Regions from separate parts of the Streptomyces sp. NPDC003035 genome, predicted to be linked through region 3. Evidence: riboswitches for the same ligand, from Rfam matches in the RefSeq annotation. Region 3 holds a riboswitch; each other region holds the start of a gene.
The links. A riboswitch is a leader RNA that binds a small molecule or an ion and turns the genes downstream of it on or off. The one in region 3 is predicted to bind cobalamin.
Positions count from the first base shown of each region.

Region 1 (4,424 bases), 360 kb from region 3:
GCCGCTCCCAGGACACTCCACGCGTACGGTGCGTGCCCCTGCGACTCCAGCCAGGGGAAGGAGTGGTCCGAGATCACGGAGAAGTCGAACCCCACCCGTTCCGCCTCGACCACGTGCTCGACGAGCTCACGCGGACCTGCCTGTTCGGTCATCATCGTGTAGCCGATGTCCATCATGCTTGGCGGCTTGCCGGAGGCGGGTGGGTCGAAACGGACACGTTCGGTGGAGAGCGGGGCCGCTCCGTTCCGCTCGGTGGCGTACGGCCTGTCCATATCGGGCTGAAATCGGGCGAAGTGGGGCGTCGATGCCCGTCCCCAGGGACCCCTTGAACGATCAAAGGAGGGGCGGGTTAGCATATGAGCGCCGCCTAGCTCGAAAGATAAAACTGTGACTGTCAACGAGGACTCGTTCACCAGTTGGAAGACCCGCGAGGAGATCGCGGAGTCGATGATCCCGATCATCGGGAAGCTGCACCGGGAGTATGACGTCACCGTCCTCCTGCACAGCCGCTCCTTGGTGAACAAGTCGGTGGTCAGCATCCTCAAGACCCACCGATTCGCCCGGCAGATCGCCGGTGAGGAACTCTCGGTCACCGAGACGATGCCCTTCCTGCAGGCGCTCGCCGCGCTCGATCTCGGTCCCTCCCAGATCGACATCGGCATGCTCGCCGCGGAATACAAGACCGACGACCGCGGTCTGTCGGTGGCGGACTTCACCGCCGAGGCCGTCGTCGGTGCCACGGGTGCCAACAAGATCGAGCGCCGCGAGGGACGCGACGTCGTCCTCTACGGCTTCGGCCGCATCGGCCGCCTCGTCGCCCGCCTGCTCATCGAGAAGGCCGGCTCCGGCAACGGCCTGCGCCTGCGCGCCATCGTCGTGCGCGGCGGCGGCGAGGCGGACCTGGTGAAGCGCGCCTCGTTGCTGCGCCGCGACTCCATCCACGGTCAGTTCCAGGGCACCATCACCGTGGACGAGGCGACCAGCACGATCGTCGCCAACGGCAACACGATCAAGGTGATCTACGCGAACGACCCGTCCGAGGTCGACTACACCGCGTACGGCATCAAGGACGCCATCCTCATCGACAACACGGGCAAGTGGCGGGACCGCGAGGGTCTGTCCAAGCACCTGCGCCCCGGTATCGACAAGGTCGTCCTGACCGCCCCGGGCAAGGGCGACGTCCCGAACATTGTCCACGGCGTCAACCACGACACCATCAAGCCGGACGAGCAGATCCTGTCCTGTGCCTCCTGCACAACCAACGCGATCGTCCCGCCGCTCAAGGCCATGGACGACGAGTACGGCGTCCTGCGCGGTCACGTCGAGACCGTCCACTCGTTCACGAACGACCAGAACCTGCTGGACAACTACCACAAGGCCGACCGCCGCGGCCGTTCCGCGCCGCTCAACATGGTGATCACCGAGACCGGTGCCGCCTCCGCCGTCGCCAAGGCGCTTCCGGACCTGAAGGCGCCGATCACCGGCAGCTCGATCCGCGTCCCCGTCCCGGACGTCTCGATCGCCATCCTGAGCCTGCGCCTGGGCCGCGAGACCACCCGCGAGGAGGTCCTCGACTACCTCCGCGACGTCTCGCTCCACTCGCCGCTCAAGCGCCAGATCGACTTCACCACGGCCCCCGACGCGGTCTCCATGGACTTCGTCGGTTCGCGCCACGCCTCGATCGTCGACGCCGGTGCCACCAAGGTGGACGGCGACAACGCGATCCTCTACCTGTGGTACGACAACGAGTTCGGCTACTCGTGCCAGGTCATCCGGGTCGTCCAGCACGTCTCCGGCGTGGAGTACCCGACGTTCCCGGCGCCGGTGGCCTGACCTCGCCGGGCCCACGGCCCACTTCGGAACCCGGCACGTCCGGGTCCCGGTGAACGGGGCGGCGGTGGAGCGGTGCGACAGATCCCGGAAGGGATCGCGCGCCCTCCCACCGCCGCCCCGTCGGCGTACGGAGGGGCCCGGCCGGCGCTGTGGTAGCTTGCCGTAGCCAGTCGAACTCACGTGCGTGACGTACGCGAGTCAGGGAATCCGGTGCGAATCCGGAGCTGACGCGCAGCGGTGAGGGTGACGGGCGGGGCACGAAGTCACTGGACCGGGGAACCGGGCCGGGAAGGCGTCCCGCCCGGATGACCCCGAGTCCGAAGACCTGCTGGCGAATCCGTACGAAACGGGCCCCGCGTATGGGCCCTCGACGCCGAGGATGAGCCGTGCCTCTCGCCCGCACCCCCCGTTCCTTCGCCCTGCTCGTGTCCGGAGCGCTGCTCCTCACCGGCTGCGGCGGCGCCGCCGGCGAGGCCCGGCCGGCCTCGTCCGCCCCGGCGCGGACACTCGAGAACTGCGGCCGCACCGTGGAGATCCCGCCCGGCGGGCCGCGCCGGGCCGTCTCCCTGAACCAGGGCACCACCGAGATCATGCTGTCCCTCGGCCTCGCGGACCGGATGGTCGGGACCGCGACCTGGACCGACCCGGTGATGAAGGGGCTGGAGAAGGCCGCCTCCGCCGTCCCGAGGCTCGCGGAGAACAACCCCTCCTTCGAGAAGGTGCTGGACACCGAACCCGACTTCGTCGCCGCCTCCTTCGGCTCCACCCTCGGCAAGGGCGGAGTCGCCGGCCGCGAGCAGTTCGAGAAGCTCGGCGTCCCCACCTACCTCTCCCCCTCCGACTGTGTGGGCAAGGACAACAGCGGCGGGGGCGACGGCAAGCGCACCACGCCGCTCGCCATGGACACCGTCTACGGCGAAGTCCGCGACCTGGCCCGCGTCTTCGGCGTCGAGAAGCGGGGCGAGGAGCTCATCGCCCGCCTCAAGACCCGGGTGACCGAGGCCACCGCCGGCCTCCGCGTCGCCGACGTCAGCGTCCTCTACTGGTTCTCCGACGCCAAGTCCCCCTACGTGGCTGGTTGTTGCGGAGCGCCCGGCGTCATCACCCGGGAGACCGGCACCAAGAACGTCTTCGACGACACCACCGAGGAATGGCCCCAGATCGGCTGGGAGTCCGTCGCCGACCGGAACCCCGACCTCCTCGTGATCGGCGACCTCACCCGCAAGGCCCAGTCGGGGGAGAGCGCCGCCAAGAAGATCGCGTTCCTGGAGTCCGACCCCGTCACGAAGAAGATGGACGCCGTGCGCGCCAAGCGGTACGTGCTCCTCAGCGGCCAGGCCATGAACCCGACCATCCGTACCGTCGAGGGCATCGAGCAGGTCGCCGCCGCCCTGCGCGCGCACGGCCTCGCGAAGTGACCGCCGCCCTGCTGCGCATCACGGCCGGCTGCACCGCGCTCGTCCTCTCCCTCGCCGTGACCCTCACCATCGGACCGGCGGACATCGGCGTCGGTGACGTGGGCTCCGTCGTCGCCTCGCACCTCGGGGGCACGCCCTCAGGGGTCGGCCCGATCCGGGACGGCATCATCTGGAACCTGCGGCTGCCCCGTACCCTCCTCGCCGCCGTGTGCGGGGCGGGTCTCGCCCTCTGCGGCGCCGTGATGCAGTCCCTGCTGCGCAATCCGCTCGCCGACCCCTTCGTCCTCGGTGTCTCCTCCGGCGCCTCGACCGGAGCGGTCGTGGTGGTCGTCCTCGGCGTCGGCGGGGGAGCGCTGTCCGTCTCCGCGGGCGCCTTCGCGGGCGCGGTGTGCTCCTTCGCCGCGATGCTGCTGCTGAGCCACACGCTCGGCGGCACGCCCGACCGGGTCGTCCTCTCCGGCGTCGCCTCGATGCAGCTGTTCTCCGCGCTCACCTCCTTCGTCGTCGTCACCTCCGCCGACGCCGAGACGACCCGCGGGGTGCTGTTCTGGCTGCTCGGTTCGCTGAGCGGCGCCGGCTGGACCGACGTATGGCTCTGCCTCGCCGTCCTCGGGCTCGCCCTGGCCGTCTGCCTCGGTCATGCCCGTACGCTCGACGCCTTCGCGTTCGGTCAGGACGCGGCGGCCACCCTCGGCGTACGGGTGGCCCGCGCCCGGCTCGTCCTGCTGTGCGCCACCGCGCTGCTCACCGCCGCGCTGGTCAGCTCGGCGGGCGCCATCGGCTTCGTCGGGCTCGTCCTGCCGCACGCCGCCCGCGCCCTCGTCGGACCCGGCCACGGCCGTCTGCTGCCCGTCACCGCCCTCGGGGGAGCCGTCTTCCTGGTCTGGGTCGACACGCTCGCCCGGACCGTCCTCGAACCCCAGGAGGTGCCCGTCGGCGTCGTCACCTCCCTCGTGGGCGTCCCCGCGTTCGTCCTCGTCCTGTACCGGAGCAGGAAGGCCCACCGATGACACCCGGTCACGTGACACCCGGCTCGCCCGGTTCCACGACGCTCGGCGCCGAGCGCGTGGCGCGCACCGCCGGAGGGCGGCTGATCCTCGACGGGGTCGACATCGCCCCGGAGCCCGGCACCACCACGGCGCTCCTCGGTCCCAACGGCTCCGGGAAATCCAC
Region 1 is NZ_JBIAPJ010000003.1:475,499-479,922, reverse strand. Features, by position in the region: gene ACFYV5_RS11825 (LLM class F420-dependent oxidoreductase) at 1-176, opposite strand, end outside; gene ACFYV5_RS11820 (glyceraldehyde-3-phosphate dehydrogenase) at 388-1,833, shown strand; cobalamin riboswitch at 1,984-2,181, shown strand; gene ACFYV5_RS11815 (ABC transporter substrate-binding protein) at 2,220-3,251, shown strand; gene ACFYV5_RS11810 (FecCD family ABC transporter permease) at 3,248-4,261, shown strand; gene ACFYV5_RS11805 (ABC transporter ATP-binding protein) at 4,258-4,424, shown strand, end outside.
Region 1: linked by a shared signal. The riboswitch ahead of ACFYV5_RS11815 (ABC transporter substrate-binding protein) and the one ahead of ACFYV5_RS10300 (energy-coupling factor ABC transporter permease) in region 3 are both predicted to bind cobalamin.

Region 2 (4,424 bases), on a different contig from region 3:
CAGGCCGTCCTCCTCGTCGATGCCGAGCCCGTGCGCGTACGGCAGGACACCGAACGTCCGGCGTCCGGTCAGGCCGAGCAGCATGTCCAGGCCCGGCTCGAGGAGCGTCACGTCGCCACGGAACTTGTTCACCAGATACCCGGCCACGAGCGACTGGTCCTCGGGGCTCAGCAGCGCCGTGGTCCCGAAGAACTGGGCGAAGACCCCGCCCCGGTCGATGTCCCCGACGACGAGCACCGGCAGCCGCGCGGCCCGCGCGATGCCCATGTTCACGATGTCCGTGCGCCGCAGATTGATCTCGGCCGGGCTGCCCGCGCCCTCGCAGATCACGGCGTCGTACGTGCCCCGCAGCTCCTCCAGGCACGCCAGCACGGGCTCGAAGAGCTCCTTCTGGCGCCCCCCGTGGTAGCCGCGCGCACTGAGTTCACCGACGGGCTTGCCCATCAGCACGACCTGGCTGGAGCGGTCGCTGCCCGGCTTCAGCAGTACGGGGTTCATCAGCGCGGTCGGCTCGACGCGCGCGGCCTGCGCCTGCATGGCCTGCGCCCGGCCGATCTCCGCGCCCTCCCGCGTCACGAAGGAGTTCAGGGACATGTTCTGGCCCTTGAACGGGGCGACCTTCACGCCCTGCCGGACCAGCCAGCGGCAGATGCCCGCCGTGACGACACTCTTGCCTGCGTCGGACGTGGTCCCCGCGACCAGCAGTCCGCCTCCGCGTCCGCCTCTCATGCACGCCTCCGCTTCATGGCCGTCACGGCCAGCCGTCCACCCACACACACCGCCAGCGTCAGCGCGGTCACCCGGCGCGACAGCCGTACCGCCCGCTCGATGTCCCCGACCTCCACGGCCCGGCCCTCCCCGTTCAGCACGGGCCGGTGCTCGACCCGCCCGCCGTACGAGAGCGTCCCCCCGAGCCGTACGCCGAGGGCCCCGGCGAACGCGGCCTCCACCGGGCCCGCGTTGGGGCTCGGGTGCTTGGCCGCATCGGCGCGCCAGGCCCGCAGGGCCCCTCGGGGATCGCCGCCCGCGACCGTCGCGAGCGCGGCGGTCAGCCGGGCGCCCGGCCAGCCGGCCACGTCGTCGAGCCGGGCCGAGGCCCAGCCGAAGCGGCGGTACGTCGGGGACTTGTGGCCGACCATCGCGTCGAGCGTGTTCACGGCCCGGAAGCCGAGCAGGCCCGGAACCCCCGCCACGGCTCCCCAGACCAGGGCGCCCACGACGGCGTCGGAGGTGTTCTCGGCGACGGACTCCACCACCGCGCGGGCCATCGCCGGACCGTCCAGGGTCTGCGGATCCCGCCCGACCAGATGCGGCAGCCGCTCGCGGGCCACCTCCAGGTCCCCGGCAGCCAGGGCGCCGCCGATCGCGCGGGCCTCCCGGCTCAGGGTCGTACCGCCGACGACGGCCCAGACAGAGGCGGCGGTCAGCGCGACGGAGGCGGCGGGACGGTCCCGTACGGCACGCGCGGCGAGGGCCCCGAGGGCCGCCGTACCGCCCGCGCAGACGGCCGTGTGCAGCGCGCCCCACCCGCGGTGGTCGCGCCGGAGAAGCTTCTCGACGGAGCCGGCGGCCCGTCCGAACACGGCGACGGGATGGCCGCGGCGGGGGTCGCCGAGGATCAGGTCCGCGGCCAGTCCGGCGGCGGCGCCGTACGCGAATACACCTGTGGCTGCTCTGCGGCCGGGCATGGCGCTGTGTCCTCACTCAGGGTCCGCGCCCTGGCTCGACGTGACCGGCGGCGAGAGTTCCTGGCTCCCGGGGATCGACTCCCCGGTCACAGTGGCGGGACCGCGCCGGATTCGCACCGGACTTCCTCTACTTGCCGCCGTATTGGCCCCGGAAGTCCACCACGCTGTGCGAACACCCGTCAACTCACCCTTGACCTGCGGTGAGACAGTGTGCGAAGCACCACACGAGGCCCGCGAACGACGGCGGCGAACGACGGACCGGGCGGGCCGCACCCGAAGGTGCGGCCCGCCCGGCCGTCGAAGCGTGTGGCGTCAGGCCACGATGAGAGAGATGCCGTACACGACGGCCGCCGCGCACAGCGCGAAGCAGGCGTACGCGCCGGTACGCGCCAGGGTGGCCGAGCCTCCCTGGGCGGCGGCCTGCTCCTGCTTGGAGAGGCCGACGATGCCGAGGGTGAAGAGGCCCACGAGGGCGACGGTCGCCACGAGGCTGACTCCGAAGACGGAGCCGAGAGCTGCCCAGTCGATCTTCATGTCGTTTCGTTCCTTACACCGCGGCAGAGGCGGCGGGGGCTGCCGGGTCCGCAGGGGCCGGCGAGGGGATGGTGGTCTTCAGGTCCTCGTCCGCGACGGCGGCGACGGAACCGGCCGGCGGCGGGGTGACGGCCGCCATGGCGGTGGTCACGACGCCCGCGGGCTCGGCCTCGACGTCGTTGACGTTGGTGTGGTCCACCACCTGGCGGCGGGAGACGAGCCAGATGGCGACGCAGGAGGCGACCAGGAAGGCCGCGACGGTGTAGACGCCCCAGTCGCCCTGGCGGGCGACGTACTCGGCTCCGGCTCCGACGAGGCCCGCGGCCGGAAGGGTCAGGCCCCAGGCGACGAACATCCGGGTGGCGGTCGACCAGCGGACGACACCGCCCTTGCGGCCCAGGCCCGCGCCCATGACGGCGCCGGAGCAGGAGTGCGTGGTCGAGAGGGAGAAGCCCAGGCTGGAGGAGGCGAGGATGACCGTGGCCGCGCTGGTCTGGGCGGCGAAGCCCTGCTGCGGCTGAAGGTCGGTGAGGCCCTTGCCCATCGTGCGGATGATGCGCCAGCCGCCGAGGTAGGTGCCGAGCGCGATCGCCACACCGGCGGAGACGATGACCCAGACGGGCGGGTTGGAGCCGGGGACGAGGACACCGCCGGCGACCAGGGCGAGGGTGATGATGCCCATCGTCTTCTGGGCGTCGTTGGTGCCGTGGGCCAGGGAGACGAGACCGGCGGAGGCGATCTGGCCGGCCCGGTAGCCCTTCTCGGTGGTCTTCTTGCCGGCGTTCCGGTCCAGGCGGTACGTCAGGCGGGCGGCGAGCATCGCGGCCAGGCCGGCGACCAGCGGGGCGGCGATCGCCGGGATGAGCACCTTGGTGACGACGACCCCGCCGTTGACACCACTGAGGCCGATCGAGGCGATGGTCGCGCCGATCAGGCCGCCCATCAGGGCGTGCGAGGAGCTGGACGGCAGGCCGACCAGCCAGGTCAGCAGGTTCCAGAGGATCGCGCCGACGAGCGCGGCGAGGATGACCTCGGGTTGGATGCCCTCCTCGTTGACGAGTCCCTTGGAGATCGTCTTGGCAACCTCCACCGACAGGAACGCACCGACCAGGTTCAGCACGGCGGACATGGCCACCGCCGTCTTGGGCTTGAGGGCACCGGTCGAGATGGTCGTCGCCATCGCGTTGGCGGTGTCGTGGAAACCGTTCGTGAAATCGAACACGAGAGCTGTCACGACCACAATCGCGAGCAGCAGCGTGATGTGTTCCATTTACCCAGGCAATCGTTCGACGTCAGTGGCTCGACGAACGTAGGCAACCTGAGTGAACGGAAGGTGAACTGGGTCGGGCTGTGTGGTGTCCCGATCCGGTGTCCTGAGATTCCGCTTAGTGCTCCCGATAGTGCTCCCGACGCGGTTCTGTCCACGATGTGGTCACCCCGCAACCACGGGTAAGCCGTGCCCTTACGGGACAGAAGCGACGCCCTTCACTTCCGTCCCTCCCGCCCGTGTCATCAGCCGGACGCCTCGCGACCCCTGTCAGCCGATCGGGGGACCCGTCGAGGAGATCCATGTCACTCGCGCGAGGCTTTCGGCGGGCCCGCCCGCTGGCATTCGGCCCCCGTCCTGCCGACACTGGGACGGTGCGCCCCGCTACAGCGACGGCAGCGGCCGTCACCACTCTGCTCGGTGTCGGCGCGGCCGCGGTCGCGGCCGGCCGGTACGCCAGTGACGCCGCCCTCAAGGCGTCGTCCGGACCGCCCCTCCCGGGCGACCCCCGGCTCACGGTGCACGCCACCGAGTCCGGCCGGGTCACCCTCACCCGCAGCCTCGCCTCCCTGCGCCCCGGTACGTACGGGATCGAGGGCCCCGGCGTCCACGCCGTCGTCGGACCCGTCCTCGACCGCGTCCCGCACACCGCGGACACCGTCGTCCGCCGCCTGGAACGGGTCGAGCTCGGCACCCTGGAGTCCGGCGCCAAGGTCCGGCTCACCCCCGAGCTGCACAGCGGCACCCCGCGCACCGCGCTGGGGATCGACCACGAGGACGTCGAGATCCCGGGCGAATTCGGCACCCTGCCGGCCTGGCTCGTCCCCGGCCCCCGTCCCACCTGGGTGATCGCCCTGCACGGCATGGGCACCACCCGCCGGCACCCCCTCAACCTCGTCCCCTTCCTCTCCCGACGGCAGATCCCCGTCCTCTGT
Region 2 is NZ_JBIAPJ010000008.1:57,268-61,691, reverse strand. Features, by position in the region: gene ACFYV5_RS25025 (cobyric acid synthase) at 1-729, opposite strand, end outside; gene ACFYV5_RS25020 (cobalamin biosynthesis protein) at 726-1,688, opposite strand; cobalamin riboswitch at 1,720-1,864, opposite strand; gene ACFYV5_RS25015 (hypothetical protein) at 2,001-2,222, opposite strand; gene ACFYV5_RS25010 (inorganic phosphate transporter) at 2,236-3,492, opposite strand; gene ACFYV5_RS25005 (alpha/beta hydrolase) at 3,864-4,424, shown strand, end outside.
Region 2: linked by a shared signal. The riboswitch ahead of ACFYV5_RS25020 (cobalamin biosynthesis protein) and the one ahead of ACFYV5_RS10300 (energy-coupling factor ABC transporter permease) in region 3 are both predicted to bind cobalamin.

Region 3 (4,424 bases):
CGGACGGCCGCCGCCCCTGAGTCAGGAGCCCCCGCTCTGTTCCGGGTGGAAGCTTCCGCTGCACATCGACGTCAACGCCACCGACCACGACCAGGACACCGAGCCGGCCAGGTCCGGTTCATCCGAGGTAGTCCTCAGGGTGCGCCTGGGTCTGCAGCGTCCAGTACTCGCCCGCGCAGCCGCTGGGCATCGGCGGGAACCGATGCCCCTTCACATCGGTGCTCCAGTGGTGCTCCCCACCGCAGTCACACTCATAGATTCCGCTGGCCGGCACGATCTGTCCCGGATGCCACGACGACTCTTCCTCGCTCATGCCCTCAGGTCTACGTCGCCGGGCACGGGTCCGCTACCCGAGCGCCGTACGGCAGAGGCCGACGGCTGTCGCAGGCCGCATCCTCACCGTCATGGGTGCGGGTGGCATGCCACCGGCCGGCGGCTCGATCACCTCACGGAAGGGTGAGCGATCGGCCGCCGGCCGGGGCGTGCGCACAGCCGGAATCAGCGCATGGGCTCAGGACGCCCGGGCTTGACCTCCTGCTGCTGGATCTTCTCCCGCAGCTGACGCGCCCTCTCCTGCAGGCGCTGGCGCTCCTGCGGGTCGTTGGCGCGCTCGGCGGCCTGTTCCATCTCCTGCGCCTTGCGGCGCATCTGCTGAGCCTGATCGGCAATGCTCATGATCACTCCTTTGTGAACGGCTAGAGCGCCTCCAGCCAAACAGAGCCCCTCGGACATCGCACTCCGAACAGTCACGGAACGTGACATCCTGAGTCGGCGCGGCGACCTGTGACGCACCGGTGCGCGGTGGTGATCTCGCGCCGATAATTGCGCCGTGACGCGCATTCTCAACGCTCGTTCACGCGTCCCGAACGACCTGTGAAGACCGCTCGGCTACTCCCCTGCTCATCTCATCAGGAGGTATCCATGAGGATGCTGATCAACGTTCCGGAGACCGTCGTCGCCGACGCGCTGCGCGGCATGGCCGCCGCGCATCCCGAGCTCACCGTCGATGTCGAGCACCGCGTCGTGCTCCGGCGTGACGCGCCCGTCGCCGGCAAGGTGGGGCTGGTGTCCGGGGGTGGTTCGGGGCATGAGCCGTTGCACGGGGGGTTCGTGGGGCCCGGGATGCTGACGGCGGCCTGTCCGGGCGAGGTGTTCACCTCGCCGGTACCCGATCAGATGGTGCGGGCCGCCGCGGCGGTCGACAGCGGGGCCGGGGTGCTGTTCGTCGTCAAGAACTACACCGGTGACGTCCTGAACTTCGAGATGGCCGCCGAGCTCGCCGAGGACGAGGGCGTCCAGATCGCCAAGGTGCTCGTCGACGACGACGTGGCGGTGACGGACAGTCTGTACACGGCCGGGCGTCGCGGGACCGGGGCCACGCTGTTCGTGGAGAAGATCGCCGGGGCCGCCGCCGAGGAGGGCGCGCCGCTGGAGCGGGTCGAGTCGATCGCGCGGCGGGTGAACGAGCGCTCGCGGAGCTTCGGTGTGGCCCTGAGCGCCTGCACCACGCCCGCCAAGGGGAGCCCGACCTTCGAACTGCCCGCGGGCGAGCTGGAGCTGGGCATCGGGATCCACGGCGAGCCGGGGCGTGAGCGGCGGTCGATGATGACCTCGCGGGAGATCGCGGACTTCGCCGTCGATGCCGTACTGGAGGATCTGCGGCCGTCCGGGCCGGTCCTCGCCCTGGTGAACGGCATGGGCGCCACTCCGCTGCTCGAACTGTACGGATTCAACGCCGAGGTCCAGCGGGTCCTGACCGAGCGGAGGGTGCCCGTCGCCCGGACCCTGGTCGGGAACTACGTCACCTCGCTGGACATGGCGGGCTGTTCGGTGACGCTGTGCGAGGCCGACGAGGAGATGCTGCGACTGTGGGACGCGCCCGTACAGACTCCTGCCCTGCGCTGGGGCCGGTGAGAGGAGTGCCCGAAGTGACCGCACTGGACGCCGCGTTCTTCCGTCGCTGGCTGGCCACGGCCGCTGCCGCCGTCGACCGTGAGGCCGACCGGCTCACCGAACTCGACTCGGCGATCGGGGATGCCGACCACGGGGCCAACCTGAAGCGGGGGTTCGCCGCCGTGACGGACGTACTGGAGAAGGAGGCTCCGGGGACTCCGGGGGCGGTGCTCGTCACGGCCGGGCGGCAGTTGATCTCCACCGTCGGCGGGGCCTCCGGGCCGCTGTACGGGACGCTGCTGCGCCGTACCGGGAAGAGCCTCGGCGAGGCCCCGGCGGTGACGCTGCCGGAGTTGGCGGCGGCGCTCACCGCCGGAGTCGCCGCGGTCGGCCAACTCGGCGGTGCCGCGGTCGGGGACAAGACCATGCTGGACGCGCTCGTCCCGGCGGCCGAGGGGCTCGGCGAGTCGTTCGCGGCGGCCCGGGACGCGGCCGAGCGGGGTGCGCTCGCGACCGTACCCCTGCGCGCCCGGAAGGGCAGGGCGAGCTACCTGGGCGAGCGTTCCGTCGGGCACCAGGACCCCGGGGCCACCTCGTCCGCGCTGCTGATCGCCGCCCTCGCGGAGGTGGCGGACGCGTGAGCGCACAGGTGGGCATCGTGCTGGTCTCGCACAGCGCGGCCGTGGCCGCCGCCGTCGCCGCGCTGGCCCAGGGTCTCGCCGGTGGCGGGGCGATCGCGCCGATCGCGCCCGCGGGCGGCACACCCGACGGCGGTCTCGGCACCAGCTCCGAGCTGATCGTCGAGGCGGCACGCGAGGTCGACCGGGGTGCCGGAGTGGCGTTGCTGGTCGATCTGGGGTCCGCCGTGCTGACGGTCAAGGCGCTCCTCGCCGAGGGGGACGAGCTTCCGGAGGGCGCACGGCTCGTGGACGCCCCGTTCGTCGAGGGCGCCGTCGCCGCCCTCGTCACGGCGAGTGCCGGCGGGGATCTGGAGGCGGTGGTGGCCGCCGCGTCGGAGGCCTACGCGTACCGGAAGGGGTGAGCAGGGGGCGCGCGAGATCCGTCACACACCGTCCGGAGGGGCATCCGTGTTGTGATGTAGCTGGTCAACCCACTAATGTCACAGCGCCTTGGTGTACGGGAAACCGGTGCGGTACCGGTGCGGCCCTCGCCACTGTGATCGGGAAGTCCGGCTCCATCCCTCCGGGGAAGCCACTGGACCGCCGCGGGAGACCGCGGCGGTGTGGGAAGGCGGAGCCGCGGCGGCATGACCCGTCAGCCAGGAGACCGGCCAAGGTGCGTTGTCCATCCACGAGGTGCTGGAGAGGTCTCCCAACCATGCATATAGCCGAGGGGTATCTGCCCCCTGTGCACGCGGCCGCCTGGGGCGTCGCGTCCGCTCCGTTCGTCGTCCACGGTGTCCGCGCGCTGACCCGTGAGGTCAGGTCCAACCCCGAGTCGACCCTGCTGCTCGGTGCGGCGGGCGCGTTCACCTTCGTCCTGTCCGCGCTCAAGATTCCGTCGGTGACGGGCAGTTGCTCCCACCCCACCGGTACGGGTCTGGGCGCGATCCTGTTCCGGCCACCCGTGATGGCGGTCCTGGGCACCATCACGCTCCTCTTCCAGGCGCTTCTGCTCGCCCACGGCGGGCTCACGACGCTCGGCGCCAACGTCTTCTCGATGGCGATCGTCGGGCCGTGGGCGGGCTTCGGCACGTACTGGCTGCTGCGCCGGTTCGACGTGCCGCTCATGGTGAGCGTGTTCTTCGGGGCGTTCGTCGCCGATCTGTCCACGTACTGCGTCACCAGCGTCCAGCTCGCGCTGGCCTTCCCGGACCCGGGCAGCGGTGTGCTCGGGGCGCTGGCCAAGTTCGGCGGGATCTTCGCCGTGACGCAGCTGCCGCTCGCCGTCAGCGAGGGGCTGCTCACGGTTCTCGTGATGCGGCTGCTCGCCCAGTCCAGCAAGGCGGACCTGACCCGGCTCGGGGTCCTGCTGCCGTCCCGGAAGAAGAACGAGAACGCGGAGGCGAGCGCCTGATGAGCCGGAACGCCAAGATCAACACCCTGCTCCTGCTCGTCGTCGCGGCGCTCGCGGTGCTCCCGCTGGTGCTGGGGCTCGGCGACCACAAGGAGGAGCCGTTCACCGGGGCCGACGCCGAGGCGGAGACGGCGATCACAGAGATCGCTCCCGACTACGAGCCGTGGTTCAGCCCGCTGTACGAGCCGCCGTCCGGCGAGGTCGAGTCGGCGCTGTTCTCGCTCCAGGCGGCGCTCGGCGCCGGCGTGCTCGCGTACTACTTCGGGCTGCGGCGCGGTCGCAGGCAGGGTGAGGCGCGCGCCGTGGCGGCGAAGGAACCGCTGGTCACCACCGGCGACGAGTAAGCGCCGATGCTGCCGATCGACGCGGCGGCGCACAGCAGTCGCTGGCGCCGCCGTCACCCCTGCGAGAAGGCCGTGCTCGGCTTCGGTCTGACGCTGTGCGCGGTCTGCCTGCCGCCCTGGCCGGGTGCCGTGCTGGTGGCGGCGGCCACG
Region 3 is NZ_JBIAPJ010000003.1:120,374-124,797, forward strand. Features, by position in the region: gene ACFYV5_RS10270 (potassium channel family protein) at 1-20, shown strand, start outside; gene ACFYV5_RS10275 (hypothetical protein) at 119-313, opposite strand; gene ACFYV5_RS10280 (DUF6381 family protein) at 499-675, opposite strand; gene dhaK (dihydroxyacetone kinase subunit DhaK) at 922-1,914, shown strand; gene dhaL (dihydroxyacetone kinase subunit DhaL) at 1,920-2,534, shown strand; gene ACFYV5_RS10295 (PTS-dependent dihydroxyacetone kinase phosphotransferase subunit DhaM) at 2,531-2,935, shown strand; cobalamin riboswitch at 3,008-3,204, shown strand; gene ACFYV5_RS10300 (energy-coupling factor ABC transporter permease) at 3,232-3,930, shown strand; gene ACFYV5_RS10305 (energy-coupling factor ABC transporter substrate-binding protein) at 3,930-4,274, shown strand; gene cbiQ (cobalt ECF transporter T component CbiQ) at 4,281-4,424, shown strand, end outside.